3 regions of the Vibrio profundum genome follow, and region 1 is predicted to be linked to each of the others. Evidence: predicted binding sites of a transcription regulator. Region 1 holds the regulator's gene; each other region holds the start of a gene.
What was found. Region 1 encodes PurR, which represses purine synthesis genes. Its sites were predicted from a motif close to TNANGNAAACGTTTNCNTNA; they were not measured.

Region 1 (10,676 bases):
GCTTAGCAAACGCTGCGACACCATTTCGTTGACGGCATTGTTTGCTCTAAAGATCGAGGCTTCGCCCGTATCTTCAAACATGCGCGTTACAAACAAAAATGCGTCGTGCAGCTCCCCTTCACCCAACTCTTCATCAAATCTTTCATTGCTCAGAACCGCAAGGGCTATCAAAAATGCCAAGCGCTCTGTTGAGAGGTGTAAGGAGAAATCGTGCTGTCTAATCCAGCCGACCAACTCTTCAATAGGCTGATCAGCGACTCGTTGAGTCTCTTCGCTCATCCTTTTTCCTGTAGTTACTTCTTTTGGGCCCAGACATGAATGTATCGGCCCAATGATAAATAAGGTTCTTGTCTACATAGTTGCTTTTCAAGAGCCAACACATCATCAAATGTGTAGTCACCCATGTACTCGACATTCCCTATGTAGTCGCTAAACGAACGAATGCCCGATTTTCCACAAATTTCAAAGCCTGCGTCTTCAATCCATCGATACACATCTTCTGGCAACAATCCTTGCTGTGGTTGAAGCTTAAAACGTTTACGATGTGGCATTCCTTGCAGTACATGAGGAATATTGCCGCACATAACGTTTTTGTACACTAAGCCATGATGGTTGTAGAACATAACAGACGCAACACCGCCCCGCTTTACTTGTTGTAAAACGGTATCAAGCGCAAGTTTTGGATCGGTAAGCCACTCCATGACAGCATGGAACATGGCAAAATCGACAGGATCGTCTAAATGTTCAGCAATCGACTGAACAGGCGCATGAATAAAACGATATTGTTCCATAAGACCATGCTTTTCAATATCATGCTTAGCAAGCTGAAGCATTTCCCTTGATAAGTCACACAGTGTAATCTTATGGCCGAGTTTAGCCAGTTTTTGCGACATCTGGGCTAGCCCACCGCCAGCATCCAGAACTCGCAATGCTGCATTCTCGCAATTTAGAGCAGAAAGTATGTCAGTAAAGTCTTCCCAAACAATAGCTTGGCGAATCTTTCCTTTGTCAGAGCCATAGATGTTTTTTGCAAATTTGTGGGCAATATCGTCGAAATTGCGGTCTTCTGTCACAGGCGTTACGTTATTATAGCGAATCGTGCTGCTATTCTGTCATATGAACGGCAGGAATAAAGAAAGTTTGTTTCTTTTTCCTTTCAATTGGTGATTTTTCGGACTATTTAAGTATGTTTGTGCTGAAAAAAATAATTTCTTCCTTACTCATGCCCCTACCCGCGATGCTATTACTGGGTTTTTTCGGGCTGATGCTAATCATGTTTACCACTCGGCGAAAGTCTGGCTGTTTAGTGGTGCTATTTTCTTTATTAGGGATCTTTTTAATCTCCTTTCAACCCGTTTCGACTCGTTTGCTTATGCCCTTAGAACGGCAACACAGTGCTTTCTTTCCCGTCGACGAGCACATCGATTACATTATGGTTTTGGGCAGCGGTCACGTGGTCGATGACCAGATCCCACCTACCTCCGAGTTAAGTCGCACAGGCTTGATGCGCTTAGCTGAGGGCATCCGCGTTATGCGTATGTACCCAGGCTCAAAATTGATTCTGTCAGGCTACGCGGCGGGTTCAGAAGTGAGCAATGCTCGAATGATGGCGAAAGTCGCCCTATCACTCGGTGTGCCAAAAACGGATATCATTCTGCTTGAAACTGCACAGGATACTTGGGAGGAAGCTAGGCAAGCCGCCGCTTTCGTTAAGCAGAAAAAAATGGTGCTAGTAACTTCTGCAAGTCATATGACTCGTGCACTGAATGAGTTTCACTCGGCTGGTTTATACCCTCTGCCTGCCCCCACTAACTATTTAGCGCAAAAGCATATTTCTCAGGCATGGATAAAATATACACCCCAAGCTAAATACCTCGAACAAACAGAGACTTACTGGCACGAAGAGCTGGGGTTGATGTGGCAATCTCTAAGGGATTGGGTGGCAACTGACTATACCGAAGCTACCCCAAAAGACCCGGAAACCTCACTTTAATGGCGACTTAAGCCCAGCCATTATCTCGCAATATACTTTATGGGCAGTCTAATCGCTGCCCTGTTTGATCTCCCACCTCAGACATGAATGCACCGACATTCCAGCAAAGTTTCATTTATTGATTAAAATATAAGCATGGATAGCAAGAAGTGGCCGCCATGGATGAGTTAAAAGCCTTTAATGAAAAGCGAGCCGAGATCTATTGGTGGATCTCGGGGCTTTTTGTGCGGGAGCTGTCTGAGACTGAGTTAGATCAGTATCAAAGCGACGAACTTAAAACTTTTGTTGAAGGGCTTGGAGAGGTTCCCATTCTTACGGAACCCAGTGACGACTTACTCCATTGCATCAACCAGTTGAGGACAATGGAAGATGCGCAAATTGTGCTAGCGTCAGACTTTAACGACCTATTCCTCAGTTCGAATCAGAACGTCATTTCCACCTGCGCATCTCATTACCGTAACGTGGCCAACCCCTCTTTACATACTTCGACCCAAGAGATTGTGGCCTTGATGGCCAGCCACTATGTCACTGTCGACCCATCCAACAAAGAACCTGCCGATCACATCTCTAATGAGCTCGACTTTCTTGGCAATTTAATTATTCGCTCCAACGAGCTCGAAAAACTGGCGCACTTCAATGAAGCGCTCACTGAACAAGAGATGTTTATCCGCCGTTATTTGCTGTCTTGGTTATATGACTTTAGAGAGCAACTCAATCACAAAGACAGCTTTGGCTTCTACGCATCGATCGCACGCTTGTTAGTTTGCTTCCTTGAACTGGATTGTGAATACCTCGCGACTAAACAGCGTTTGTAAAATACCGTGCAAATTAAGCCAATAAACAAAGTCAGAGCGTGGTTTTCTGTTGCGGTAATAAGACAGGCACACTAAAATCGGCAACGCAATCGAGAAAAAGATGATGAAATTATGTAAACCGCCGTAGTTTGGCGGTTTTGCTGTATGTAGGACTGTCTGCCCGTCCAAATAAATGTGGCAGAAATAATAGGACAGAACAATGGCCACCATTAAAGACGTTGCACGCCTCGCTGGCGTATCAACCACCACAGTTTCACACGTAATCAATAAGACTCGTTTTGTTGCTGAAACCACGCAAGAGAGAGTTCAAGCGGCGGTAAAAGAACTCAACTACGCGCCAAGCGCGGTCGCACGCAGTTTAAAATGCAACACGACACGCACTATCGGGATGCTAGTCACTCAGTCGACGAACCTGTTTTTCTCTGAAGTCATCGATGGTGTTGAAAGCTACTGTTACCGTCAAGGCTACACTTTGATTTTGTGTAACACTGGTGGGATCTACGAAAAGCAGCGCGACTATATTCGCATGCTCGCTGAGAAACGCGTTGACGGTATGTTGGTGATGTGTTCTGACCTAACTGAAGAATTGCGTGAGATGCTTGACCAACACAAAGATATTCCAAAAGTCGTGATGGATTGGGGCCCTGAGAGCTCACAAGCTGACAAAATCATCGATAACTCAGAAGAAGGTGGCTATTTAGCGACCAAATTCTTGATGGATAACGGCCACACTGATATTGCTTGTTTAAGCGGACAAATAGAAAAAGCGGCCTGCCAAGAGCGCATTCGAGGTTACAAACGCGCATTGTCGGAGAAAGACATTAAGGTTAACGAGGACTGGATCTTAGAAGGCAATTTTGAATGCGACACGGCCGTGCTCGCGGCAGATAAAATTGCAGTCATGGATAAAAAGCCAACAGCGGTATTTTGCTTTAACGATACCATGGCACTTGGCTTAATTAGTCGTTTGCAGCAAAAAGGCATACAAGTGCCTGAAGATATGTCAGTTATTGGTTATGACAATATTGAGTTAGCGGAATATTTCTCACCACCGCTTACCACTATCCACCAGCCTAAGCGCCGAGTGGGTAAAAACGCATTCGAAATTCTACTTGAACGCATCAAGGATAAAAAACACGAAAAACGTGTCTTCGAAATGCAGCCTGAGATAGTCGTGCGCAATACGGTAAAAGATATTCGCTAAGTGCCGTTAAACGTTTGAAATACTTTAACTGAATGCCCGGCTAATCTAGTCGGGCATTTTTGTATCCTACCTGGCACGCCAAATCTTCCTGAGAAATGCGCCCCATTCTACGTGCGATTCAATACTGAGAAGCACAACCAGAAAAAAACTTGTTTCTCGTTAATAATATCGCACAGCTATCTACTCACTCCTCGCGATTATTATGTTCAATACAACGCAAAAACACACGATTCTATTCTCTTGTTTCATATTGGTGATTGGGCTCATGGGGATGGATATGCTCAATCCTGCCCTTCCCTATATCATGCAATCGCTGTCGGTAAGTGAATACCAAACCAAACAACTCATTGTCATCTACTTGGTGAGTGCGGCAATATCACAATTTTTTTATGGTGCTTATTCTGATGTCTATGGCAGGAAGAAAGCGATATTACTCGCGTTTTTGATTGTCGATACCGGGGCACTCTTATCGGCCTTTGCACAAAATATCGAGCAGCTTTATGCGTGTCGTTTACTCACTGGCTTAGGGGCGGGGGGCGCTCCCGTGATTGCTCGGGCGATTATTTCCGATGTATGTGATAGACAAGATACGATTAAGAAAGCGTTTGCCTACTTTTCCATTTCCAGCCAACTCTCGCCTGCGCTGGCGCCGCTGATCGGCGCGGTAATACTCCAAGGGTTTGCATGGCGCGCCGTTTTTGTGGGCTTATCGATATTCACTCTGATCGCCATATTCGTATTAGCCCGAAAACTTAAAGAAACACATACTCCAACGGCAGCCAGGATGGACATCCGTCAGCAGCTTTCAAGCTACCTGCTGATCCTTAAAATCACCCGCTTTATTTGGTTCAGCGTTATCTCAGCACTGCTGTTCACCATCACCATTGCGTTCTATTCCTACATGCCGTTTATACTTGCCCATCACCATTACTCTCCGTTAGATAATGCCTTACTCTACATCTTATACGCGGCTAGCTTAGTGTTAGGCTCCCTGATGCTAGCCAAACACCTATATCGCCTCAATAGCGAAAAACTACTGCATGGGTGCATCGTTTTCGCTCTGATTGCCGCTGTCACATTATCAGCCGTCAACTACTTATATGGCGTTAACATAATCACTATTTGGCTCACAACCGTGATTTTTTCTGTAACGTGCGGAATTTCAGCGCCGCTGGCTCTATCGCTATGTATGCAAGAAATAAAAGAGAACAGAGGGGTTGCTAGTGCCGTACAAGGGGGGATTAAGATGCTGTTTACGGGACTTGCTCTAATTATATTAAACAACGTCGCGATGAAAAGTATGCTCAGCCTGACGACTTGCTATGTGGTTGTCTCCCTACTGTTGCTTTCTTGCTTCGCCTTCGCTCGCAGCCGAGTAGCGTCTCCAAAGAGCGATATTCCCCGCCTCCCCACAGGATAACAAGACCTGAATGACGCAATCATCAACTATAATCCTTCAGAGATGGCAACAAACTTAGAAGCGGGTACAGGCAACGATGAGGAAAGTACTAGAACGACGATTCCATGATTCTACATCTGCTATAACATGGGGGATTATTGTGGTGATATGTGCGTCTCTCGCTTTATTCCCCTTCAAGGCTCAAGCTCAAGAATTTCTCAAACTTGGAACTGTATACCATCCTCCACTCATGGGAACAGATGAGTCTGTATTAAACAAAATGACCATAGCGGCATTTGCCGCTGAAAATATCAAAGTTCATTTTGATATTTACCCAATGGCCCGAATAAAGTGGGCATTAGACGAGCAAAAAAGTCATGCGGTGATCGGATCAAAAAACTGGTTTACAGAAAGAAAACAGTCTTCAAATTTCATCTCAGTCAATCTATATCAAGCTACGTTACACCTGTTTTATCTAAAAGATCGCTTTCCCAATGGAATCAACTTCACTCAGCTAAGTGATCTCAAAAAGTATCGTGTCGGCTATGTTTACGGTGGCGTTTTGGAGGCAAAACTTAAGCGATCTGGAATCGAGCCCCACCTGACTAAAGATTCGGAGCTCAATATCAAAAAGCTTTTCCGCGATCGAATCGATATGGTTGTTGTCACCAAATTTAGTGGCTGGGCAATGGTTCGCAAGAACTACCCCAAAGACATAGAACGTTTTGCCATCGACAGCCACGTCTTGTATCGCGCGAATCTTGATTTGCTGTTCGCGCCAAGTGAATCGGCTCTGGCTAAAACATTCGAACGAGGGCTGCACAAAATTAAAAGCAGTGGTGAGTATGATGAGATTCTTGCTACCTATTTACCTAGGGGATCTAGCCAGTAGACTATACTGGTGAAAAACTTTTTCACCCCCTTACTCGGAGATGAATAATGAAACGTCGACATCTCGTCGTCTTGGCTCCAATATTACTTTATCCTCCTACCGCGATAACTAGTCCTGTAAACCCCGTCATATTTGTCACCAAGTTTTGCCCATTTATGTACTTGGATGACCAAACTCAAACTTAGTGCCGATTTTTAAAGCATATTACAACGATATAGTGTCTATGATTGGACCAAAGAAAAAGTCATCTATTATCAATAAGGCTCTGTTATATTGAGATTAACTTACTATATAGCTGAAGGTCGCCATTGATGAAAATAGACACGCCGAATCTCATTATGACTCAAATCACCGAGGGGGACTGGCCGCTATTCCTTCGCCTTCAGACTGAAAAAGATATAATTGAGCTCTGCTTTGACGCCCCTGATACTGACAAGCTACGAGAAAAGTTCATTTCAAGACTATCGCCTTGGCAAGCGCAAGATTCTCAATGGCTCACACTCGTTATCGTGAATAAAAGGACAGGTGAACAATGCGGCATCACTGGTTTCGTTATCGACAATGGCGTGGCTGAAGTGGGCTACATGTTGTTACCTGAATTCCATGGCAATGGCATTGGCACAGAGTCGCTTCGCGCCGTTATTAATTGGGCAACGCAACAACATCGCATCGCCCACTACCAAGCGGTGGTCACGGCTGGCAATATCGCCTCGGAATGTGTCCTCAAAAAGTGTGGTTTCGAGCTTAAGGAGATACTGCCAAATGCTTATCAGATCGGTAATTCACTCTATGACGACCATATTTATCGCTTCAACGCAGTACAGATTCCGCAATTTGATCCGAACGTGTGAAATTTATTTACCAACCAACCTGTCTACATTGGGGAGCAGTTGAATAAACAAGTTCAACAATCATCAAGCAATCGCTGTATGGAGTCGTTATGATAAATAAGAAGCTAGTGATCGGAATAGTGTTAGTGTCGTTAATTGTGTTCCTCGGTGTTAACTTTGGCCAACACCTCACCATAGAAAATGCCAAAGCTCAGCAAGCTTTACTCAACGGCTTTATTGCCGAACATTTTGTGGTTGCTGCGCTCACCTACTTCTTCGCTTATATTGCCATCACGGCCTTTTCAATCCCTGGCGCAGCAGTCGTAACCCTATTAGGTGCCGCCTTATTTGGCTTTTGGACCAGCTTGCTACTTGCATCATTTGCCAGCACCATTGGCGCGACATTAGCTTTCTTAAGCAGCCGTTACTTGCTGCGTGATTGGGTACAAAGCAAATTTGGCGCAAAACTTTCTGCCATAAACAAAGGCGTGGAGCGCGATGGTTCGTTCTACCTATTCTCGCTGCGACTTATCCCAGTGTTCCCATTTTTCCTAATCAATTTGCTAATGGGGCTAACCCCAATCAGCACGCTACGTTTCTACCTAGTGAGCCAATTAGGCATGCTTCCCGGCACCGCCGTTTACCTCAACGCTGGTACTCAATTATCGCAGATTGATAGCTTATCCGGCATCGTGTCTCCAACAGTATTAGGTTCTTTCGCACTACTAGGTCTCTTCCCTATCATTGCCAAGTGGATCATGTCGAAGATCAGAACCCAGCCGAAAGCCCAAAATGGAAACGCTTGATGAAACTGTATATCGCCACGAATCCGATGGACGCTCATATTCTCTGCTCGTATCTTCAAGTTGAGAATATTGAGTGTGAAGTGCGAGGAGAAAGCTTGTTTGGTTTACAAGGGGAATTGCCCTGCTCCGATGATACCGACCCGTATATTTGGTTACTCAACCCTTACCAGATAAAAAGAGCACAAACATTGGTATCAGAATATCACAATCAACAGTCATCAAAGACACAATGGCAATGCGATAGCTGCAAGGAAAAAAACGAAGGACAATTTGAGTTATGTTGGAATTGCTCTGAGCCGCGCCATGCTACCTAATTCTGATGAAATGACTCTTTATTGAGTCGCTCTTGATTAAGTAGTTTTTGATTAATTGCTTTTGATTAGTTGCTTTTGATTAACTAGTTATTGTTCAAGTAGTTATTAGTTAAACAGCTCGGATAATCGAGTCCAGCTGACTTTGATGAGAAGACCTACTTCCAGCTACGTTTGGCTAGGATTCGCCTAAATTTTCACGACAGTCTGATAAAACTTGGTCCACACTATTAGGGTCTGAAGCCTTTACGGTCAGCAGACCTTAATCGTTATTGAGGACACTATGTCAGGCTTACGTTCCCTACAGTACTTTTCCAGAAAATGCGCCAATAGCATTTTATTGTCGGTCGTGATTATATGCACACCGAATGTATACGCTCAAACAGCCAAGCCACTAGTTAGAATCATCACCACTGAGCACCCCCCTCTCGTTGGAACGCACAATACAATCTTATCCGACATCGTTCTAGCCGCATTTCATAGTCAAAATATACAAATAGAATATGTCACCTACCCTATCGCCAGAATTAGCTGGGCAATGGACAAAGAGAAATCGAGCATCGCTCAAGGTGGATTTGATTGGTTCCAGAACTCACAGCAAAACCAAGAACTCATTTTCATCCCAATTTACTACACAACGATGAACCTATTCGCACTCAAAAAGCATTTTCCTACTGGCGTCCACTATGACAGTCTTGGTGAACTAAAACGTTACCGTATCGGATATGTGCTTGGCGGCGTACTATCTCCCATGCTTACTAAAGCTGAGATAACCCCCTACTTCGTCTCAAGCTTTCAACAAACCGCACAGCTGCTAACACGAGAGCGCATAGATATGTTCGTTGCTCCAGCGGTTGTTGGCTGGCAGGCCATCGGCGAACTCAATGACCAAGATCGAAGCGCATTCACTATCTCGGAGCAAGCGCTAAAGACGGCGAGCGCTGATATTATCCTACACAAGAATCAAAAAGAGTTGGCAAACACTTTCAAGGAAGGTTTGAAGGTCATTATCAATAACGGACATTATTTAGAGATCATAAAGAAGTATCATGGTTCGACCGCTCTCCCTCCCCCGACCAAAAAGCTTATACATCAATACCAAAACACTCAGTAGCTTTCTCCTACGAAGCGTCAACACGATGAAGCACTAACCAAAAAAAGGCGCCAGAGGCGCCTTTCAGTTTAATATTTCAAATAGCAGTTAAGCACTCAAATACAAAGACAAATATTGCTCCGCGGCTTTTTTCCAACAGAAATCTTGTGTCATCGCGTAGGACTGCATTTTTTGTATATCTTGGGGGCATTGTGCATACAAAAGCAAAGAGCGTTGCAACGTCAGCAGCAAGTCATTGGGTTCTGGCTGGTAGAAAACAAAACCTGTCGCTTCGTTTGAATATTCATCACAATCTTTCACACTGTCCTTCAACCCACCGACACCACGAACAATAGGTAATGTGCCATACGCCATGCTGTAGATCTGGTTCAAACCGCAAGGTTCAAACTCAGAAGGCATTAAGAAAAAGTCTGAAGCCGCTTCAACTAAGTGCGCTAAGCGGTTGCTATAGGCTTCCACAAAAACAAACTTATCACGATGCGTTGCAGAAATTTCTTGTAATTGGCTAGCAAGCGTTGGATCGCCCGTGCCAACAATAACCAGCTGCACATCATGCTTTAGAAACTTATCCAAAATTGGCAGCAAGTAATGCAAACCTTTTTGCGAAGTTAAACGGCAAACCATTCCATACATTGCCACCTCACGTTCCGCTAGGCCCAACTCCTTCTGCAACGCATGCTTCGACGCTGCTTTGCCTTTGACCATACTCGCTTCTTCACTAGAGTATGCCATTGGTAAGAATTCGTCAGTTTTCGGGTTCCAAGATGAATAATCACAGCCGTTTAAGATCCCCACCAAATCACGCTGGCGATCAATAAACTCGCGGTGCATCCCATGCCCACCGAGTTCTGTTTTTAGCTCTTCGGCATAACTTGGACTGACTGCATTGATCTTGTCAGCGCTCATTACGCCAGCTTTCAACATAGTGACATGGGTTGAACTGATCGCAGCCTCAGGTACAAATCGCGACTGGAATTCAACTAAACAGTGCAGTTCTTCGTAACTGAACACACCTTTAAACACCGCATTATGGATACTAAGAACGCTTTTAATACCTGTATAAAAGTGATGGTCACGATAGCGATTTTTTAGCAAGTAAGGGACGAGTCCCGTATGCCAATCATTGGCATGTATGACATCTGGCCTGAACGCAAGTTTTGGCAACATATCGAGGCAAGCCGCACTGAAAAAGGCAAATCGCTCGCCATTATCGCTATAGGCTTGATTGTTTTCCGCGTACATTTCTTGGCGATCAAAATATTGCGGGCAGTCGACAAGGTATGTCGGCAATCCTGCCACCTCAAGCGACAAA
Region 2 (10,676 bases), on a different contig from region 1:
GGTGGATACTGTGAACTCGGCCTATGGCTCACTAAAGCAAAAAGCTTTGTCGAATCAACTTCAATGTGGAGGTTCTGCCGGCGATATCGCTAAAACTATTGGTGCCGCATTATGGGATGCCACTGATAAGGCGTATGTTCCTGATTTCATTATGAAGGGGATGGCAATTGCACCAGCGCTTGCGGTGCGACAAGAGGCGCTTGCGACTTATAATAAAGCTAAGATACTCGCCCGAAGAAACATAACATGGGCGCAAAGTTCTAAGTTGGTGTTTCGCCACTACGTGATGGATGATAGTTATCTAAAACGTATGTACACAATTGGACGTGATGCCAATGAAGCGACAGAGGTGTCATTGGAGCGAGCATTTGGTCATATCTCTAGTTCTTGGGAAAGCGGTGCACTACTTGAGCGAGGCTTACCTGCCATGGAGACTTATCTTAGCATTAAAGAGGCGCATGGAGAGTATAAAGCACAGCAAAAAGAGGTAGATAGTGCCGATAATGTGTTTGCTCAGCTGGAAGTCTTGGTAGCCAGTTATCTTGAGGAAATTGTGTTTGTAAACAAATACGATGATAAAGACAAGTGGAAGAATAAAGCTAAGTTGTTGCAGGATCAACTTGGTCAAGATGCACATATTGCGGTCGATCAAAGAGGAATCGCAATACAGTTAAATTTCCAGTTTAACTCGGCACATTTAGAAAATGAAGTGCAGCCGCTAAATAGTGACTGCCGTGAAATATGTGAAAATCTGAAAAAACTACTGGAAGATCACCCTTACTATCAAGTAGTCATTGAAGGGCACGCGGGGGTTATTGGGACAGAAGAAGCCAATATTAAAGTATCCAAAGCACGCGCGGAACATATCAAAAATCTCATACTTGACCCAGACGGTAACGTTGGGAATGAAGCGGAACAAGAAGAACTATCCCAAAGATTGAACGTTAAATATTTCGGGAAAAGTCAACTGCTACGTGGGAAGGAGTCTAATTATCATGATACCCACGATCGTTCGGATTCAGCAGATATAGCGGTTGATCGCCGAGTGGTTATTCGGCTATTGATTCCAGAGTTTTCTCTAAGTTTACCGCCAAGCAGAACAGGATCAGCAAAGTTAGAAAAATTACACCTTTTGTGGCAAGCGCATTTGGTTGCGGCGGAGGAGCATGAAACAGAGCTTATTAAAGAGCTTTGCCAAGCATTGGTGAGTGTTGCTTTATTCACGCCGCTAGCACCGTATGCGGCATGGTATCTAATTGCAGAATCGGATCTGGCAATATTGGATACCGCGGCAGAACTGTATGACTCCACACTGGGCGGTGGTGTATATCATGCATTTAAGCAACAACTTACAAGCAAAGATGGTATTCATACATTAGCGAAGATTAATAGAGAAATTTTAAAAAAATATAAGAATGTCAACCAGCCAATTCAAACTGAGACGATTGAGCCAGATCAACTCGCAAACTATTTAAAGAGTTCATCAAATAAAAAAGAGTTGATGAAGCGGTTTTTATTAAGGGCTTATGCTCTTAATTCCCTCATTGAGCTACTTGCGATTATTTCAAGTGAAAAGAAATTGTTTCAAACGCTTGGGGATTTGGTTGAAGCTTATCATGTAAACGATTTTATCCAACGATACTTAATGAGTGACAATTGGGATTTGACGTTTTATGAAGGGAATACGTTGGCAGTAAACTGGGTTAATAGATATAAGCAAACGGCTGGCAGTTTGGCTTATATGGCCAGTAGGGGAGTGAGTTTTGATTTTTCCGACAAAGTTTCTGGGGCATTTTGTACTGGTTTTCCGGTTCAAAGTGCGCTCTACCTAGATAAACCGAAAGATCAAGACACAGGTGGTACACCATCTGTGGTAAATAATGCGTTGGAACAATTTTGCCGCGATTTTGATTTCACTCCGAAAAAAATATCAGATAATGATATTGGATTTTGTCGATTGCTGGTGTTTGATACAGAAACTGATCAGTGGCTAACATACGACAAATGGATGGAGCATAGCTTATCTTTATATGTTCCTTGGCGGGGACGTTTAGGGCCGCAAGACAGAGTTAAAATTCAGGTGGTTTTAACCGAAAAAGCGACCAAAAATTGCAAGTCCGTATTTGTGCATGACCTGTCTTATCTTGCCACTGGTGCGGTATTCGACACTTATGGACCAACGTTTAAAGTGATGTTTACGCACGTCTCCCAAGACCACTTTACCGATCCAGACGGGTATATAAAATCTTATTTCGATGGTCAAGGAAAAGGTGGGGCGACCGATATTCTTAGTGGAATGGAATTTGAACCTACTTTCTGCTTTGGTAGCTATCAGATGCATGGCCTGAAGCCTCTTTGCTCGGCGAGTTGGCTGGATGAAATAGCGGCTGTAATATATGGGGAAAGTAAATTTGAGTATTGGGTAGTCAGTAACTTCCAGCAGTCAATGATCTATGAAATGAGACTAGGCAGTGTACCTTTATCTGTACGCTACCCTTATTCACCAATAAAGGTTGGTCAACGCTTAGAAAAACATATCAAAAATTGGGTTTCAATTGAAGATCGACTGATAAGCTACGGCGTGTTTGATAAAACGACTGAAACTCATAGTTACTCCGGCCAGTATCTATATCGAACGCACCTAAATGATTCTGATTTTTTGGTGGAAGATTTTGTAATGAGCCAAGCATCTGAAAGGAAAGATAATACGCCAAGTATCTTGTCTGGAAATATGTTCTCAGTAGCCGGGCTTAAAATAGGTGATGAGTTTAAGATGGCTTCAGAGTGGTCAATTCAGGCTCTAACCGACCACTTTTCTTGGCAAGAAGAGCAGGATTTTTCTGTGTATATCGCGGTGCTCGGAGATGAAACCGCAAGAGATGATTATGCCGCCATGGCGATGGACGGTGATTGTTGTCCGGTAACGTTTCAATTTTGCGAGGACGGGGTTATTAGTCACACCGATATGTATTATGGTGGAGCTTTAGCTCTGACAAAGTCTGAGACTTATAGCGAGTCGAGCTCAGGATACAATGGTATGTCTATGTCTCCTTCTTATACGCTCGCTCATGAAGAAAGCGATGGTACTCAACTGTCGAAGTATGGCCTATCAGACTTTATAGGAGCAGCAGTCAGGGAGATAGAGCAGAAAAGTGCGGATTATAACAGCGTATTGAAGCATAGTTCTGAGAAGCATATCTATGTAATGAAGTGTGATTTGTCCTACATGGCACCGAATGGTAGTCCTGTTCAAGGCTTACGTCCATTTGGAGATATAATAGATAGTAATGGTCATATAAAAGGGATGGACTTGTCAATCTCTCAGCTAAGCCAATCAAACGTAAATTCAACGTTCCCTGTACCAGAATTGGCACTTTCTTTGCCACCTTCTGGAGCGTTTGACAGTCTAACAATGCCTTGGTGCCGTGACATCAATGAATCTGAGGCTAAGAATCTATCTGCTTATCATTATTGGAGTACATTGGATGCCAAACAAAAAAGCGCTTGGCTGAAAAAATGGATAGAAGATGACAAAACATCCACTCAAGCTCCTTCAGTAGAGTTATTGCAAGTATAATCCTACAACAGAACCTCAGAGTTCGACTTTCGACCTCTGAGGTTCTGTTTCTATCTTTTTCCCTTATTATCCTCTCCAATTTCAGCTTGTTTTTCAGTCGAACACATTAGTAATGCTCTATTTATTGCATACTTCTCGTTGAATATTTACGCAAAAAATCAAAAAAATATGACAAGAGAGAACTTTTCCTAGCATTGACGCAATCGTTTGCTGTATTCTTTCAGCCTTCAAAATATGTCTATTTATTCAGTTCTGGTGCCGACGTGTTTGGCATTGTTGAATATTAATCGATTAAAAATTGTCGTTTATCGCGTGTGCTACATCACTAACCCACTCATGTTGGTTATGAACTGTTTTAAATACGTGAGTGAGCGGTGGTGCAATTCACAACACTGATAGTTTTCAAGGAAACAATAACAATGTCGAAAAATCACTCGTTTGACTCTAATCAGGCTTCAACCCTTTCGGGTAGCCAGCAGGGCGGTGGCTTGGACAAGTACTTTAAGATCTCTCAGCGTGGTAGTAGCGTTAAACAAGAAGTAGTTGCAGGCTTAACGACCTTCTTAGCGATGGTATATTCGGTGATTGTTGTGCCAAATATGCTTGGTGCGGCAGGCTTTAATCAAGGCGCGGTATTTATTGCTACGTGTTTAGTCGCGGCATTTGGTTCTTTGTTGATGGGGCTTTGGGCAAAATTACCAATGGCTATTGGCTGCGCGATTTCTTTGACGGCTTTCACCGCGTTTAGCTTGGTATTAGGGCAGGGCGTTAGTGTTCCTGTTGCCCTTGGCGCTGTATTCCTAATGGGTGTGGTGTTCACTATTATCACGGTTACGGGCATTCGTCAGTGGATCTTAACTAACTTACCTTATGGTGTGGCGCATGGTACTGGGATCGGCATTGGCTTGTTCTTGCTGCTTATCGCTGCGAATGGCGTTGGGTTGGTCGTGAAAAATCCAGAAGCAGGTCTGCCTGTTGCGTTGGGTGATTTCATGTCGCTTCCTGTAATTATGTCTATCGTGGGGTTGGCGGCGATCATTGGCCTTGAAAAACGCAAAGTGCCGGGCGGTATTCTATTAGTCATCGTCGCGATTTCTATCTTTGGCTTGATTTTCGATCCTAAAGTTGTCTACAAGGGTTTGTTTGCGATGCCTTCGTTTGGTAGTGGTAATGATTCACTGCTAGGTAAATTGGATATTATGGGCGCGCTTTCTCCAGTGGTGATTCCAAGTGTATTGGCGTTGGTTATGACGGCTATCTTTGACGCGACGGGCACCATCCGTGCGGTTGCTGGCCAAGCAAACTTGCTGGATAAAAATAATCAAATTATTGATGGTGGTAAGGCGTTAACGTCTGATTCTGTTACCAGTATTCTGGCTGGCTTTGTGGGCGGCGCACCTGCTGCTGTGTATATTGAATCAGCGGCTGGAACGGCAGCGGGCGGTAAAACAGGCTTAACGGCAACTGTCGTTGGCGCTCTTTTCTTAGGTATGTTGTTCCTCGCTCCGCTGAGTTATTTGGTGCCGAGCTACGCCACTGCGCCTGCCTTAATGTATGTTGGATTGCTCATGTTAAGCAACGTGACTAAGTTGGACATGGATGATTCAGTAGATGCGCTATCTGGCCTCTTGTGCGCGGTATTTATCGTGCTGACGAGTAATATCGTGACAGGTATTATGCTAGGTTTTGCTGGGTTAGTGATTGGCCGAGTGATTTCAGGGGATTGGAAAAAGCTCAATGTCGGAACGGTCGTGATTGCTGCTATCTTAGTGGGCTTCTACGCTGGCGGTTGGGCGATCTAACTGCTTTAGCAAATTGGCTTAATAGCTTAATGGTTTAGCTGAGTCAGTTGCTTAGCTAATATAGCGTCACATAGAAAAAAGCTCCTTTGCGTAAGCAAGGAGCTTTTTATGATCTTAAGCCATTTTCAATGCTTCGCAGTATTCCTCGAAGGAAAAGTGTTTCCAGCATTGTGAGAAGAGGGGCGAAAGGGGTTTAGAATCAGTTACCTTTATACATGCGTTCGAATCCCTTAGGATCCCATCCAATCATGTAGCGATCACCAATTTTCAAGACCGGTAATGAACGTGCGCCAATCGCATCCAGTTCTTTACGTCCTCGTTGCATCTTTGCGTTGGTTAAGCGGTACTGATAGCCTTTTTCATCTAAATAGCGCTGAGCATCTTTGCAATGAGCACACTTATCTTTTACGTATAGGACTAGTCTTGTCATCACGGTTACCATTTCATTGACTCTGAGGTGGGGGATTATAACGAATTTATAGCCAATAGGACAAATTCTTGAGCTTAGCGCTATGGTGAGAAAGGCTTGGGCTGGATTCTAGTAATAAGCTCACTCGCTGAGCGTTTATTGGCTATCAATATCGAGTTCGGACAGGTGCTCTAGGAATATCTTTAGTTTGGCTGGCATCCAGCGTTTGTTGGGGTACACCACATACAAGTCGATGGTCGGCAGCTTGATATCAGGTAAAACGGGAATCAACTCCCCTGCACTTACTTCATATTTTGCAGTGAGCAAAGGGAGTATCGCAATTCCTAATCCCGAAATAGCCGCTTCTTTAACGCAATAGATATCGTTGATTTTAATCCGGCTTTGCAACTTTGCTTGTTCCGCAGGATCTTCTAGGAGTTCGCGCATGAACTCGAATGATTGGCCACGGGAGAATTCGATGATGTCTGAATTTATTAACTGTTCTTTCGATTCAATCTTGCCTTTTTGATCTAAATAAGAAGGCGATGCAAACAAGCCCAATTTCATACGGGTTAGCCTGCGTGCAATGAGACTTGAATCTTTTAATCCCGCGCTTCCTACATCAATCCTTAGCGCCACGTCGATTTGATCGCGTACCATATCAACACTGGTGTAACCCAACACAAAATCGACAACAACATGAGGATTATCATCCATAAATGGCTGAAGGAGTTCACTGATGAACAGGCGAGATAAAGTATTGGGCGCTGATACTCGCAACGTTCCCGTGGCTTCGTCTCTAAGGGTCATGGTGTATTGCTGCGCTTCTTTAGCCGTATCCATGATCTGATTGCAATATTGTAGGAAGCCTTCTCCCGCTTCGGTCAGGGTGACAGAGCGAGTGGTCCGGTTTAACAAACGTACGCCGAGGTTTGTTTCTAACTGGGTGACCTTGCTGCTGGTGGTCGATTTATCCATATTTAACTTTTCTGCAGCTTTGGTAAAACTTTGGTTCTCCGCCACCAAGGCAAATATTTGAATTAAATTCAAATCCATCAAGGATCCTTATTGTTGGATATACCCAACAGTATGTTCTCGTTTACCCCGATTATCAAAGAAAAAAAACATTATATAGTTACGTCAGTTGGGAATGGCATTAACCGCACAATTGCATTTAATCGCCAATCTCACGATAGAAATAAATTGGAAAAAATAGAAGTAAGAAGTGGTACTGCCGTAGTTATTATCTGAAATCAGGAGTGAGTAACTTTACGGTGCACCAGTAATCTCCAGCTAAGCATCTTGTATAAGGTGTTGAGAAGAAGGAAAGACAAATGAATCAAACACGACCGGCTGGGTTAACAGCTATCCTAGTGATCTCCTCGTGGATGACCTACCGAGTATTAGGATTGATATTTTTGGGTGAGACCGATGCGTTCGGGGGCAGTTTGATGGCTTCGGCTTGGGTTATCCCTCTAGGTCAAGACGCTTTAGTCGGGCTGTGTGCTCCGTTCGTCGTCTACCTTCTTGCGACTCGCCCGAAAGTAATTACTTACGCGATTGGCTTAGCGTGGCTATGGTGGGGTGTGACCGATTTCGTTGTAGGTATTGTGACTGGAGCTAACTATCCGCCAACCACATCACTATTTGGCCCGTATACACCGAGCGCGATGATGGAAATTTGGTTATACGGTAACTTATTTGTAGAAATATGGGCGCTATATTTGATGTTGACTCCTTCGGTAAGGGTGTACTTCCAACGTGGAGAAAACCAAGCTGCGATGAGCGTATCGCAATCACCAATAGGCGGAGCGTGGATTTACATTATCATTGTGTCTGGATTGGTCGGGCTTACTTTCCCTTACGTAGCCATTGTGATTGATGGAGTATTTCAATTGTTGGGCTTTGCCGCAGCCTGATGATAATGAGAGCGAGCTATGGGTAACTCAAAGTTTCACGGTAGATAAGTACTGTGAAATTTTGCAATTTAGAAATTTAGAAACTTAGAAACTTAGAAACTTAGAAACTTAGAAACTTAGAAACTTAGAAACTTAGAAACGTTGAGGGGATTTGTGCTGAGATACTGCTCCCATCACATAATCATTGTGTACACATCAAACTGAAACTCATACACTTAAATTATTGTATATAAAAGGGACTCTAAACATGAAACTCGCCATCCCCTTATGCCTGTTAGCACTCGTTCTGCCTAGTTTGGCTAGTGCAAAAGAATGCGGCACCATCACAATTGCCGATATGAATTGGAGCTCCGCGAGCCTCATTGCCAATGTGGATCAGTTCATTCTCAAAAACGGTTACGGTTGTGATGCCGAGTTGGTACCGGGTGATTCTAACCCCACCAGTGCCTCTATGATTGAGAAGGGCCAGCCGGATGTTGCGCCTGAACTGTGGACCAACAGTTTGAAAGATGCGCTAGAAGAAGGTGTTAAAGAGAAACGTTTGAGAATCGCGGGTAAGGTGCTCTCTGATGGCGGTGAGGAGGGGTTTTGGGTTCCGAAATACCTAGTTGAACAGTACCCAGATCTTGCCACGATAGAAGGGGTGAAAAAGCATGCGAATTTGTTTAAGAACCCAGAAGATCCAGACTCATTTGCAATCTACGGATGTCCCGCGGGTTGGGCTTGCCAGATAACGACTGAGAACTTATTTAAAGCACTGAAGTTGAAAAATGCGGGTTTTTCAATCGTAGATCCGGGCTCTGCCGCAGGTTTATCAGGGTCGCTCGCCAAGGCCTATGAGCGACATAAGCCTTGGATCGGTTACTACTGGGCCCCCACGCCTATTTTGGGAAAATACTCCATGGTTAAGGTTGATTTTGGCAGTGGCATTGACGAGAAAGAGTTCATAAATTGCACCACGCAAGCCGATTGTTTGAACCCAAAAGTGACGATGTATCCTCCCGGCCCCGTATACACCATCACGACAGAAAAACTCGCAGATAAAGCTCCCGAAGCTTATCAGTATTTTTCGAAGCGCAGCTTTACTAACAAAGACTTAAACCATTTGCTGGCTTGGATGGAAGAAAATCAAGCTGACGGTAATGATGCCATGTACTACTTTTTGACTCAGTATCCGCAAATATGGCACCAATGGGTTCCGCAAGCGGTAGCGGATAAAGTCGACGCGGCACTGTAACCTTCGACGTATACTAGGCAATCGGTTCGCAAGAAGTTGGTTCACAAGACAATTGCTTCACAAGACAAGCGGCTCACAAGCCAAGCCAGTTCATAAGACACGCTATTTCACAGACAAACTAGTCCACAAAACAAACTACATAGATACAAGAAGCCCTCTGAGTATTAAATGCTCAGGGGGCTTCTCTCTGATATGAGAGCGGTATCGATTATGGAAAAGTGAGGAAGAGGGGCTCTATACTTAAAACAGAATTTGGTTGAGAAGATAAGTATGTCCGTTCTATGGGGCCGACAAGGCGTTAAAACGCGAATCGTTAAGCTGTGGCCGTTACTAACTCTGTTATTGGTTACGTTGAGCAGTTCGTCTACGCAAGCGAAAGAGACGCTGACTTGGTGCACCATTTATAAATGGAGTCCTTGGGTGTATCCGATAAACGGAGTGTATGACGGCATTTTAATCGAAGAACTGACAAGGATTGAGCAAGAACATGATGTTGAATTAATTATGGTGCCTGATCTTAGTTGGAAGCGTTGCCAACGCCAAGTTGAAACAGGTGACGTTGATATGATAGTTGGAGGGTATAAAACGAGTGCGAGGGAAAAGATATTTTCTTACATCAATACTCCATCCTTTACCGACTCATCTAAAATTGCGGCGTACACCTCGGCAAATAATGATTCAATCCCCAAGGTTGATAGCCTAAACGAATTGACCGGCTATTCCGTGGCAAAAATTATAGGGGATAGTCATGGGACAAAAGCCGATACGTTCATAGCTTCTCTACCAAAACAGCAAGTTCATCCGGTAAGCAAACACGACCAGCTGTTTAACAAGATATTGTTAGGCCGGACCGATTTGTTTTTCAGCAGAGATTCTGGTTTTGATGTCTATATCAAGGGGGTAGGGTTAAACCCGACAGACTTTAGGAAGGTATTGACAGTCGAAGATACGGTGGCTGGCTATATTATCTTTGCGAAGGAATCTGCAAACTTTTATAAATACAATCAGCCATTTTCAAGTACCATTTCTGATTACATGAAAGACATCAACCTGAAAGATAAAATTAAGTATCATAAAAATAGAGCAAATAAAAACAAATCCCAAGAGTGATTAAGTATATTTTCTGCGCCTTGTCTATAGTGTGAAAGTGCTCTGAGGTTACGCTATATATCAAAATGTTAGGATCTCAGGGATGTCATCATTTCTTGCAACGTTATGATGGAAGGGAAACGTGTGGTATCTCTATGCCGAAGCAATTGGACTTTAGTTTGAGCATATTCGATGGGCAAAGGCGTGATGGTTAGTTGGTCACTATATTGTGATGCTTTGAGTATTCGTTCAGGCATCAAGGTACAGCCGAGGCCAATCGCGACACACCCGAGAATGCCATCTAAAGATCCTAACTCCATGACTTTCAATTCTGTATCTCCATTTGCACGTCGCCATGCAAGGGCTTGAGCTCGGTAGGAGCACCCGTCTCGGAACAAAATAAGTGGAAGCGCGTTAACGTCTAGGTCTTTTTGGTGAACCAACACCAAGAGATCATTTAGGCTCGCTTCAGTGACCAACTCGTCGTGTGCGACTGGGCCACTCACAAATACGACATCCAATTCATGATCAATTAAACGGCTCACGAGGTGGGCAGTGGTAGAAGTGTGTATTTGAAGAGATATTCCGGGGTGAGAATCAACGCAGTCTTTTAATAAACAAGGCAGGTCTGTGGCGGCGAATG
Region 3 (10,676 bases), on a different contig from region 1:
GTTAGTAATAAGTTTAAACAGTTATGTGGAAAAAAAGATGTACTGGCACGTTTCGGCGGTGATGAATTTGTATTCGGATTTCAAGTTACCTCGAAGGAAGAAGCAAAAGAAAAAGCAGATTTGATTAAAGGATTATTTGACGAACCATTTGTTTTGGAAAATACGGTGGTAATGTGTACATGTAGCATAGGTGTCTCTGTATTTCCCACCGATGGCAATACAGTTTCCAATTTATTGTCCAAGTCGGACATCGCTTTGTACCGCTCTAAAGAGCAAGGTAAAGGGCAGGTTCTATTTTATGACCATAAAATTAATGACGAGGTTCAATACGATTTCTCTATTGAAGAAAACCTACATCATGCACTAAGAAACAACGAAATATCTATATATTACCAACCGAAGTTAGAGGCTAAGACGGGGGTAATCCTTGGCGTTGAGGCGTTATGTCGTTGGAATTCTTCTGAACTTGGTTCCGTACGACCTGATGATTTTATTCGTATAGCAGAAAAAACAGGGTTAATTGTTTCTATTGGGAAATATATACTTGAAAAGTCGTGTGATGGACTTCATGAGTTTAACGCTGCAGCAGCTGATCCCATCAAGATATCAATCAATATATCGCCTATACAATTATTACACATCGATTTTTACGACATGATTATGGAAACGGTGAAAGAAAAAAGCACTCAACCTAGTTCTATCGTGTTCGAAATAACGGAGAATGTAATTATTGAAGATTTAGATAAAGTAATCTCAGTATTGTCTAAGATACATGAGGTAGGATTTGGTATATCCCTAGATGACTTTGGGACAGGGTATTCGTCACTCCGATATCTAAATTCTTTCCCGATAACAGAGATCAAAATAGATAGGGCGTTTGTCATGCGTATAGGCATTAATGAACATGATGATACCCTAATAAAAACAATTGTATTAATTGGCCTATCTATGGGGTTGAACATAGTAGCGGAGGGCGTCGAAAATGTTGAGCAGAGAGATAGATTACGAGAGCTAGGGTGCCATGAACTACAAGGTTATCTATTTGATCCAGCATTATCACTAGAGAAGTTAGTGAGTAAATATTCAGGCCATAAAAGTTAATCTATTTATAGATGAGTGATTTATTCTTATGCATGGCCCATTATTCTATCGCTGGAGCCCCCGACAGAGATCTATCCGTTTTATACTTCCAGATAAGGCGATTTTAGCTCTTTAGATACAGCTGCATTTTGGGCTAGAAAATGCCGACTAAGAAGCCGGCATATCGATCATGTGGGTTTCAGCGTAAAAATATGGCTAATCCGCTAATCCGCTAATCCGCTAATCCGCTAATCCGCTAATCCACTAATCCACTAATCCACTAATCCATAATCTCTTTTTAGGATCTCAATGATTTCTGCTTTTGGGTTACCGGCAATGGAGATTTCTTGCCCTGTAATTTTTTCAGCAATATTGATGTAAGTACGCGAGAGAGCCATGAGTGATTCTTGTGGTAGCGCATTGTCTTTCGCTAAGGCTTCACGTTCTGGCATCCGATCTTTGTCCAATAGAATATCTGGGTCGGGGAAGTAATTGAGAAGGAATTGGCGGAAGCCTTCTTTAGAATTCTCGACGATATTTCCTTGTTGGTACTCGGTTTTATCCCAAATTCGCGATGAATCTGGCGTGCCCACTTCGTCCATATAGATGAGCTTTTCATTGCCTTGGGCATCATTGACGTAACCAAACTCAAACTTAGTGTCGACAAAAATCTGTTCGACTTCATCAAGCGCTTGAGAAATGACACCAAACCCTTGCTTCAAATACTTTTCGTATAGATCGATATCTTCTGTATTTGAGAAGTTAAATGCTGAAAAATTGTCTTCAATATTACGACGGCTGATATTCACATCGTCGGCTTCAGGAACACCTGAGATCCCTTTTAAAATGCCTTTGGTGGACGGGGTAACCAGTATATCTGGTAAGGTTTTATCTTTTTCCAAGCCATCAGGGAGGTCAATGCCGCAGAAATTGCGTTCGCCTTTTGCGTATGCTCGCCACATTGAGCCCGTTAGATACTGACGGCAAATCGCTTCAACCTTAATAGGCTTCGCTTTTTGTACGATCCAAACGAATGGGTGCGGTATATCTAAAATATGACTATCTGCAAGACCGTGATCTTTGAACAATTTAAACCAATGGTTGGAAATAGCGTTGAGAGCTGCTCCCTTTCCCGGAACGCCATTTAAGCCACCTTCTGCGTGCCAGATGCAATCAAACGCTGAGATTCTATCGCTGATAACCATGATGGCAAGTGGCGCATTGGGTGCGACATCGTAACCCTTTTCTTTGATAAGGCGTTGGCTATCTTCTTCACTCAACCAGTATACAGAGCGAACTTTACCGCTGTGTACAGGTTTATGAGTACGGATGGGCAGATCATCGTTAACGGCGAGAACTTGGTCAGCGAGATTCATCGACATAATCCTATCTAAAATCGTGGGTGAAACTAAGGCAGTGCTTAGTTGAAAGCTTCAAGTATGACGCATAATACCAGAACTATGAGAAGTCGCCAGTAAAAAGCAAACGTTTGCTTTGGGCGTGTTCACCTGTATATAAAAATCAGAGTAATGACTCGATGACAGTTCTTTTGCTTAAGCCACAGGCTTCGTTAGGTATTGCTAATACTGTGTCAAACAAAGAAAACTTCACAGCTGTGGCGTTTGGCTAGGCGCTTTAACAAACCTTGGTTGACCAACTCGATGTTATCCGAAGCGACGACCGCGCTAGCGTTACCCGCTTTAATAGCTCTAATGACAATTTGCAGCTCTGACTGAGAATGCGAAGGCTTCATTTGGATGATTTTGTTGAAGCTCACTTTTGATTGGGAAAGCTGTTCATGATTGAGTCTTGGGCATTCGGCTGTGAGTAAAATCCACTGGTCCTGTTCGGAAAGTGTTTCTAGTTGCGAAATGAAAGTATGATCTAAGGTGCGAAACTTACCAGGGTAGCTGGGTTTATTTTGTAGCGAGCTAGTTTGCGGCACATAAGGTTGTGGAAAATAAGGCTGTGGTGAATATTGCTGTGATGAGTGCATAAATACTGTCCTTATAAACATACTGTACGCATAAACAGTAGTTCCTTTTTATCTTCAGTACAAGAACTAATTTGGAAAAAGTAAATCGAATAGAAATTGCTGTGAAGTTATTGTATAAATATTAATGGGATATATAAAGAGATAAGCAATGTTGGTGCCCTTTATGAAAGCAGATTACCCTCAATTACTTCAATGGATAAACAACGATGACCTTGATCTTTACTGGAGTGGGCAAACTTACCAGTATCCTCTCACCATTGAGCAAATCGCTGAGCACGTCAGAAAACCAGAAGTATTTGCTTTCTTGTATGTAGTCGATGGGAATCATATAGGCTTTGTTGAGCTTTATAAGGAAACGGATAAACATTGCTGGATCTGTCGAGTGTATATAGCGGAAGGATTCCGCGGGCAAGGCCATTCAAGAGTTATGCTAGAGCAACTGATGGCTCGAGCTATTCAAACGTTGGGGAGTGAACGCTTTAGCTTAGGCGTATTTGTAGGAAATGGAGCAGCGCAGCGTTGTTATCATTCGCTGGGGTTTAAAACGACAGCCATTGAGTCTGAGATCTATTCATACCGAGGAAAAAGTTATGATTTGGAGGTCATGGAAAAGTATTGTTAATGTTTCTAGCTTTGAGGTCTGTCTACCTTTTAACGATGTTTGGGAAGCTCTAGGATCTAAAGCCCTCAATCTTAAAACACACGTAGGCCGTATCTCAAAGTGGTTGAGCCTTAGGCGGGTTTGTTTTCAAAGGCGTTGGGGGGCGACTCGTTAGTGTTCCGGTGTAGATTGAGCTTCTCGTTTGATTTGTTCCAATTCACCGAGGTTAAATTGTCGGACATCGAGTACCGCGAGTTCGTAACATTGCTTGCAAGATAGGTTTGATTTCCCATCCAAATAATCGTGTTTTTTTAACAGGCTAGGCTTTTTGCACCAGTCACAAACTCCTTCAATTGTAAACATATCTTCCCTCTATCTTGATGTTTTCCATGATATTACAACTCAATTATGTCATAGGTATTTAACTTGGGTTAACACTCAGGGCGTCAATTGAGAATGGGATCGATTGCTTGCTCAATTTTGTGTACTAGAGCCGATTTTAGATAAGTGGTTGTCCTTTCTGGCAGGATCGTTGTCACATGTTACCCATGTAGGCAATCTGTTGTTCACGTAAACAAATCTGTTACTTGCGTAGACCTATCTGTTACTCCCGTAGACAATCACGGATTACTTTTTTTGTATGTCACGACGATTTTAAACGCTGCATTCAATCGTTTCATCTCATCTTCACTGCCGTTCATGTCGGGATGATAAACCTTTGATAGTTGTTTAAAACGAGTTTTAATTTTCTTTTCGTCAGGAATCTGGCCCGTTTTGAAGCCAAGGACTGCACACGCCATTTGTAGTTTGTTCGGCTTTCCTTCTTGAGTTGGGGGGGAGGAAGGTGAATTTGTAGAGCGTTTCTTGAGCTCTCGGAATAGAGTTTCAAGTTGTTTTTTCTGTTGTTTGATCACTCTGGCTTGGTCAGTCATTATTTTTTGATGGTCAGGCTGGATAGTGGGTTTGGCCTGAGTTGTAGGGCGTGCTAGCTTTTTGCGTCTCAACAGAAACAGCGATGAAAGAGATACGACGATTATAAATATTATTGAGTGGCCGACCAAACTGAGTGCGAAAGTCGATTTCGGTGTTGGTTTAAGCTGAACGTTAAGTTCAGGATCTTCAGGAATGATGGCATTGAGCTGGGCAATGTAGGTCATTTGTTTTGCGCGCCGAGCGTTATATTTGTTTTCTAATACTTTTGCATACGCCTTTTCAGCGGCTTGATTTTGTTCAGATGCAATGAGATACCAAAGCTGGGCCATATCAATAGGGGAGGGTGACTGAGTAATGCTTTCATAGACTCTACCAAGGCTTAGCTGAGCTTTTTCATTGCCCTTGACGGCTAAATCTGTGAGCCAAAAGAGTGCTTGAGGGATACTTTTCTTGGTGCCGCGACCATTTAAATAGAAATCAGCCACTTTAAACTTTGCCGGGGTATAGTTGTTTTCGGCGGCTTGTTTATACCAATAGAACGCGTTACTTAGGTCAACTGGAACTTCTTTCCCTTGCTCATAATGCGTGGCGAGTTGGTATTGCGCTATAGGCTTATGCTCTTCCGCCTGCAGCATTAGCGATTGGATACTATCGGCCAACAAGGTATGACTGTATATAAAGCTAGTTAATACCAAAAGTTGAATGAAAATCCGTTTCAAAACACCACCATCAATTAGGCTAACCGCCAAAACTATATTATGACTCAATCAGAAGCAGGTAGGCTAACTTTGTATTCATATGTTGGCATATCGCACGCCAAAAGGGAGAAAGAGAGGGGATGATTGGTAGGTGTGATAGAAAAGCTATAACTAGCGCTTTAGTTTATAACTTTTCTTCAGAGACTCACGGCTTTTATTTACGAACTATCTGTTGGCCTTTAGTTACTGAAAGCACCTTTGCAACTTGCGCTGTGGGCTTTCGGTATTAACTTTCGCTATCAACAACAACTCGTTAACGGAGCATTTTTGGGGCTTGGGCACCATCGATTGGACGACTGACAGAGACTTTACGGCCTTTTTTCAGCCCAACTTCGTAATCCGCCGTGATATTTTTCATGGCTTCTTTCAGCTGTTGTTTGAAGGTTTCCCTATCGATATTTTCGAACTCTTTATCAATGTAGTTATTAATTTTATTGTTAGATTCATCGTCAGGTGCGATTATCGGTAACTTTTCTAAAGCGCCTTCAACCCAGCCGGAAACAAATGAGTTTACTCGTCTTGATACTTCGAGTGAAGAAGTCCCCGTGCCGGCGAAACTGTTTCTAAATTTGCCAGTGTGCTCATTCAGTTCTCGATAAATGATGTCAAAGGCAAAGGCCGCAAATATTGCTCGGTCAGCCTCGCCAATAAATTCGACTCGTTTGAGGCCTTTGTGGTTAAGCAATACTGCTTCAACACCAAATTTCGTATTGATGCCACGTATGACACGAAGGAGAGTCGAGCCAATGTTTGCAGGCAGTAGATGTGTTGATTGCGTTTTGCCCATCTTGATAAATTCGATATCGTCTTTGTCAAGGCCATACTTCAGCATCAAGCGGTGAGCCATCTTTATGGCATTAGCTGCTTCATTTACGTTGGCTGAATTACCTAATTCTAGGCATTTGGCGATTTTTTTAAGGGCTTTTTGTTTATCCATCGATGGGGCTAGGCATATCAATAATCAAGTCAGCCAGTTTAACGTTTTTCGATGAAAATGGAAAGGGCAGCAAATGAATAGAGTAATGAGTGATTTTTCTACTGGTTGTTTTATATGATATTTTACCAAAATTAGACGATTGAAGTAATCGTTTCCTAGAACATGGGGCATTGTCATCGAATGCGTTCATTTAGGCTAACACTGCAGGTTATAGCTATATAAGTTACGGTGTTAAGCTCTACACGCAAGAGGCGAGCGCGTTGGCGCCTTTTGCGTGTAGGTTGATTTATATACCAAGTTCATCCAGTAAATCGTCGGATAAGTCAGGTTTTGCTTCGACTTTGGCTTGTTTCTCAGCGTTATGATTCTTTTGAGCTTGCTCTAAGATGCTATCTGGACTTTCATCTTCATCGACCTCGAACTCTTCAAGTTGGATAAATTCAGTTTTGTCCATGGCTAGCTCAAGGTAAAAAATGTTGTTACCTCTCGTTGAGAAGGTCACTCTTCTTACTTGCGGCCTATCTAAGTTAGTGTCAACAGATAAGATGACTTGTTTGTTCAGCGACAGCATTTTAGGTTGGTTCTGGGTAATATCGGTTTTCAGCTCTTTTCTGATGCGGTTGGTGAAATCACCGACTAACTGGTTCATGAGTTCGCCCAACACGTCGCCGACCTCATCGGAAGTGTGAAGAATTGCCAATTCTTCTTCTGGAATACCCATATTACGCATGTAATTTGTATAGAGCTCTAACGCGGCTTTCGCAGCAAAATTGATCACAACCAGCCCAGAGAAGCCACCATCGAATAAGACAAAACAGCCATAGTCGGGCTTTAAACTTGTTTTACTTATTTTTTGTACCATAGCGGAATAGGACACTTGGGACCCAGTGGCGGAACTCAACACGCCGGAGACCGACTGACATAGCTTTAAAAGAATATCTTCTGTCGTGACTATCTTATTTTTTTTCATCGTTGGCCTACTTAATCAAGCTGTATTTTCAAAAAGACTGATCTGATTTGGTCGCCCAGCCATATCAGAGGTGCGTATCTATTATTGTGGCACTGACAATCTGATTTGATCACCTTTTCAAATGCTGTAAAGTGACGAAATTCAAAGATTAATTTCAAATCGACTCTAATTTCAATACCGAAAGTAAGTATTGGCAGGCAGGATGCAAATGTTACCAAGACTACAAACACAATCTGATATCGCGCCAGTTATTAAGCGTTTTCTCAAAGAGCTAAACGAATCGGGCTTTTGCGGCGATATAGAAACTGAATACGCCAGCCGATTAGCCGTTGCTACGGATAACAGCGTTTATCAGCAATTACCACAAGCGGTGGTGCAGCCTAAATCGACCCAAGACGTCACTCTTCTCAATAAGATTAGCTCAAAACCCGAATATAACAGCGTAACTTTTTCAGCGAGAGGGGGGGGCACGGGGACAAACGGCCAATCTCTTAACAATGGTATTGTGGTTGACCTGTCGCGGCACATGAATAAAGTTCTTGAAGTGAACCAAGAAGAAGGTTGGGTGCGAGTGCAAGCCGGTGTCGTTAAGGATCAACTGAACGATGCAGTAAGGCCGCATGGATTTTTCTTTTCTCCTGATTTATCTACGAGTAATCGCGCCACATTGGGCGGAATGATCAATACCGATGCATCAGGGCAAGGTTCTCTAAAATATGGCAAAACGTCGGACCATGTATTGTCATTACAAGCGGTGTTTACCGATGGGTCTATTTTTGAAACAGATGGCTCGAATGGGCTGCCTCATCAGGGGGAGCGTGCGGGCCAAGTGTTGAGTCTGTGTCAGCAAGTGTGTCGTGAGAGTCGCGGTGAGATTGAACAGCGTTTTCCGCCTCTTAATCGTTTTCTCACCGGCTACGATCTGAAAAATGCCTACAATCCGGAAAGCGACCAACTCGACTTAGCACGAATACTATGCGGATCGGAAGGCTCGCTTGCCTTTATCACCGAAGCTAAGTTGAGCCTAACTAAAATTCCAAACGTTCGCACGCTGGTCAATGTTAAATATAATAGCTTTGATGCTGCGCTTCGCAGTGCTCCCGTCATGGTACAAGCGCAGGCATTGTCAGTCGAGACGGTAGATTCCAACGTATTAAATCTAGCTAAACAAGATATTGTTTGGCATACGGTTAGTGATTTGTTGCAAGACGTGCCAGATAAGGAACTGTTAGGCATCAACATCGTAGAGTTTGCTGGGCAAAACGAAGAAGAGGTGAGTCAGCAAGTAAGCCAATTAATCAGCCAACTGGAACAAATGATGGAGGCTGAACAAGGAGGGGTGATTGGCTATCAAGTTTGTAATGATTTGGTAGGCATTCAACGTATTTACGCAATGCGAAAAAAAGCGGTGGGTTTGTTGGGAGCCGCCAAGGGAAAAGCAAAACCGATCGCTTTTGCTGAAGATACTTGTGTTCCGCCGGAGAATTTAGCGGACTTTATCGAGGAGTTTCGCACGCTATTAGATAGCAAAAAACTGAATTACGGTATGTTCGGTCATGTCGATGCTGGTGTATTGCATGTTAGGCCTGCTTTGGATCTCTGCGATCCTAAACAAGAAGCATTAATGCACGAGGTATCCGATCAAGTGGTTGCGTTGGTCGCAAAATATGGCGGATTGATGTGGGGAGAGCATGGCAAAGGGTTCCGCTCACAATATGTACCAGATTTTTTTGGGCAAGCTCTGTTCCATGAACTGCGAAAAGTAAAAACGGCCTTTGACCCGTTAAATAAAATGAATCCAGGTAAGATCTGTATGCCTTTAGATAGCAATACAGAGCTTGCTAAAGTCAGTGCCACCAAACGCGGTTTTTACGACAGGCAAATAGACATAGAGGTCCGAGATAGCTTCAAAGGCGCGATGGAATGTAACGGCAACGGGCTTTGCTTTAACTACGATACCTCTTCGCCAATGTGCCCATCAATGAAAGTGACCAGCGACAGGCGCCATTCGCCCAAAGGAAGAGCAGGGTTGGTGCGAGAATGGCTAAGACAACTGAGTGAACAAGGCACCGATATTTTGGCTCTAGAGAAAGAAAGCTCGAATGGCTCTTTCTCTATTAAGCAGTTACTCGACCGCTGGCGCAACACAGCCAATAAACGTCACGAATATGATTATTCGCACGAGGTTTATGAAGCAATGAGCGGCTGCTTAGCGTGTAAAGCCTGTGCGAGTCAGTGTCCGATTAAAGTGGATGTTCCGAGTTTTCGCTCTCGCTTTTTAAATGTGTATCACTCACGTTATCAAAGGCCAGTGAAAGATTACCTCGTCGCTCATATTGAACGCTTACTGCCCATCATGGCGAAATCACCCAAGCTGGTGAATAGCGTTTTAAAACAGTCTTGGACTAAGTCAGTTACGGCTTCCACGGTTGGGTATGTCGATATGCCGTTGTTGTCGGTCCCTGCGCTAGCAAAGCGAAAAATGCCAACTCAAGAGTTTGATCTAGCTTCCTTACAAACGCTGCCAGAACGTGAAAGAAGTCGGTATGTATTAGTGGTGCAAGACCCGTTTACCAGCTTTTATGATGCGCAGGTGGTTGAAGACTTTGTTAACCTCGTGCACAAACTCTCAAAAATTCCGGTTGTATTGCCATTTAAACCCAATGGCAAAGCTCAGCATATTAAAGGCTTTTTAAAGCAGTTTTCTGACACGGCGCGTGACAGCTCAGAGTTTCTCAATCAGCTTGCTCAGTTGGGAATCCCTATGGTTGGCGTCGACCCTGCGTTGGTTCTATGTTACCGCGACGAATACCAAGAAATACTGGCGGAGGATCGTGGAGAATTTCAGGTGTTGAATGTCCATGAGTGGCTACAGCCTAAGCTCGCTGAAATGCCGAGTATGGATGCCAATGATCAAACACCGTGGCATTTGTTGTCTCATTGCACAGAAAAAACCAAGATGCCAAATGCCGAAAAAGAATGGGGCGAAATTTTTGCTCATTTCGGTGCGAATTTGTTACCTGTTGCCGTTGGCTGCTGTGGCATGGCGGGCACCTTTGGTCACGAAGCCGATAAGCTACAAATGTCGAAAGATATCTACGGGCTGAGTTGGAAGCCTAGCTTAGACAATCTGGCAATCGATAGGTGCCTAATTACTGGCTACTCATGTCGAAGTCAAGTGAAGCGTTTTGAAAACGAACAGGTTAAGCATCCGTTGCAAGCACTTCTTTCAATGTTGAGTTAGAAAAATGTTGAGTTAGACAGCATTATTTTGTTCAAAAGCTCGCTGGACGAGAAAACCAACCATACCTTTTGCTTTCATTAGATCTGCCCCCTTTCTACGTTAGGAAAGGGGGCCACTCCATCATGAACAGATCACGTAACAAAATGAAACAAGTGCA

Region 2: the regulator PurR is predicted to act here: its motif matches at 3,773-3,792, upstream of L4C34_RS09835 (NCS2 family permease).
Region 3: the regulator PurR is predicted to act here: its motif matches at 2,558-2,577, upstream of L4C34_RS15340 (phosphoribosylaminoimidazolesuccinocarboxamide synthase).

The regions. Positions count from the first base shown of each region.
Region 1 covers NZ_JAKJTA010000003.1:457,397-468,072, reverse strand. The annotation lists gene mukF (chromosome partition protein MukF) at 1-279, opposite strand, end outside; gene cmoM (tRNA uridine 5-oxyacetic acid(34) methyltransferase CmoM) at 294-1,073, opposite strand; gene elyC (envelope biogenesis factor ElyC) at 1,130-1,993, shown strand; gene torD (molecular chaperone TorD) at 2,152-2,808, shown strand; gene purR (HTH-type transcriptional repressor PurR) at 3,008-4,012, shown strand; gene L4C34_RS02090 (MFS transporter) at 4,215-5,432, shown strand; gene L4C34_RS02085 (substrate-binding periplasmic protein) at 5,509-6,303, shown strand; gene L4C34_RS02080 (GNAT family N-acetyltransferase) at 6,615-7,154, shown strand; gene L4C34_RS02075 (TVP38/TMEM64 family protein) at 7,247-7,939, shown strand; gene L4C34_RS02070 (putative signal transducing protein) at 7,939-8,253, shown strand; gene L4C34_RS02065 (substrate-binding periplasmic protein) at 8,534-9,364, shown strand; gene glgA (glycogen synthase GlgA) at 9,452-10,676, opposite strand, start outside.
Region 2 covers NZ_JAKJTA010000009.1:31,361-42,036, forward strand. The annotation lists gene L4C34_RS09830 (OmpA family protein) at 1-3,577, shown strand, start outside; gene L4C34_RS09835 (NCS2 family permease) at 3,997-5,379, shown strand; gene L4C34_RS09840 (glutaredoxin family protein) at 5,579-5,809, opposite strand; gene L4C34_RS09845 (LysR family transcriptional regulator) at 5,945-6,844, opposite strand; gene L4C34_RS09850 (hypothetical protein) at 7,123-7,707, shown strand; gene L4C34_RS09855 (ABC transporter substrate-binding protein) at 7,955-8,944, shown strand; gene L4C34_RS09860 (substrate-binding periplasmic protein) at 9,215-10,054, shown strand; gene L4C34_RS09865 (LysR family transcriptional regulator) at 10,123-10,676, opposite strand, start outside.
Region 3 covers NZ_JAKJTA010000016.1:52,906-63,581, forward strand. The annotation lists gene L4C34_RS15335 (bifunctional diguanylate cyclase/phosphodiesterase) at 1-1,101, shown strand, start outside; gene L4C34_RS15340 (phosphoribosylaminoimidazolesuccinocarboxamide synthase) at 1,353-2,456, opposite strand; gene L4C34_RS15345 (SulA-like leucine-rich domain-containing protein) at 2,672-3,076, opposite strand; gene L4C34_RS15350 (GNAT family N-acetyltransferase) at 3,225-3,698, shown strand; gene L4C34_RS15355 (hypothetical protein) at 3,849-4,040, opposite strand; gene L4C34_RS15360 (J domain-containing protein) at 4,298-5,329, opposite strand; gene L4C34_RS15365 (DUF2786 domain-containing protein) at 5,622-6,305, opposite strand; gene L4C34_RS15370 (DUF3334 family protein) at 6,592-7,275, opposite strand; gene ydiJ (D-2-hydroxyglutarate dehydrogenase YdiJ) at 7,484-10,519, shown strand.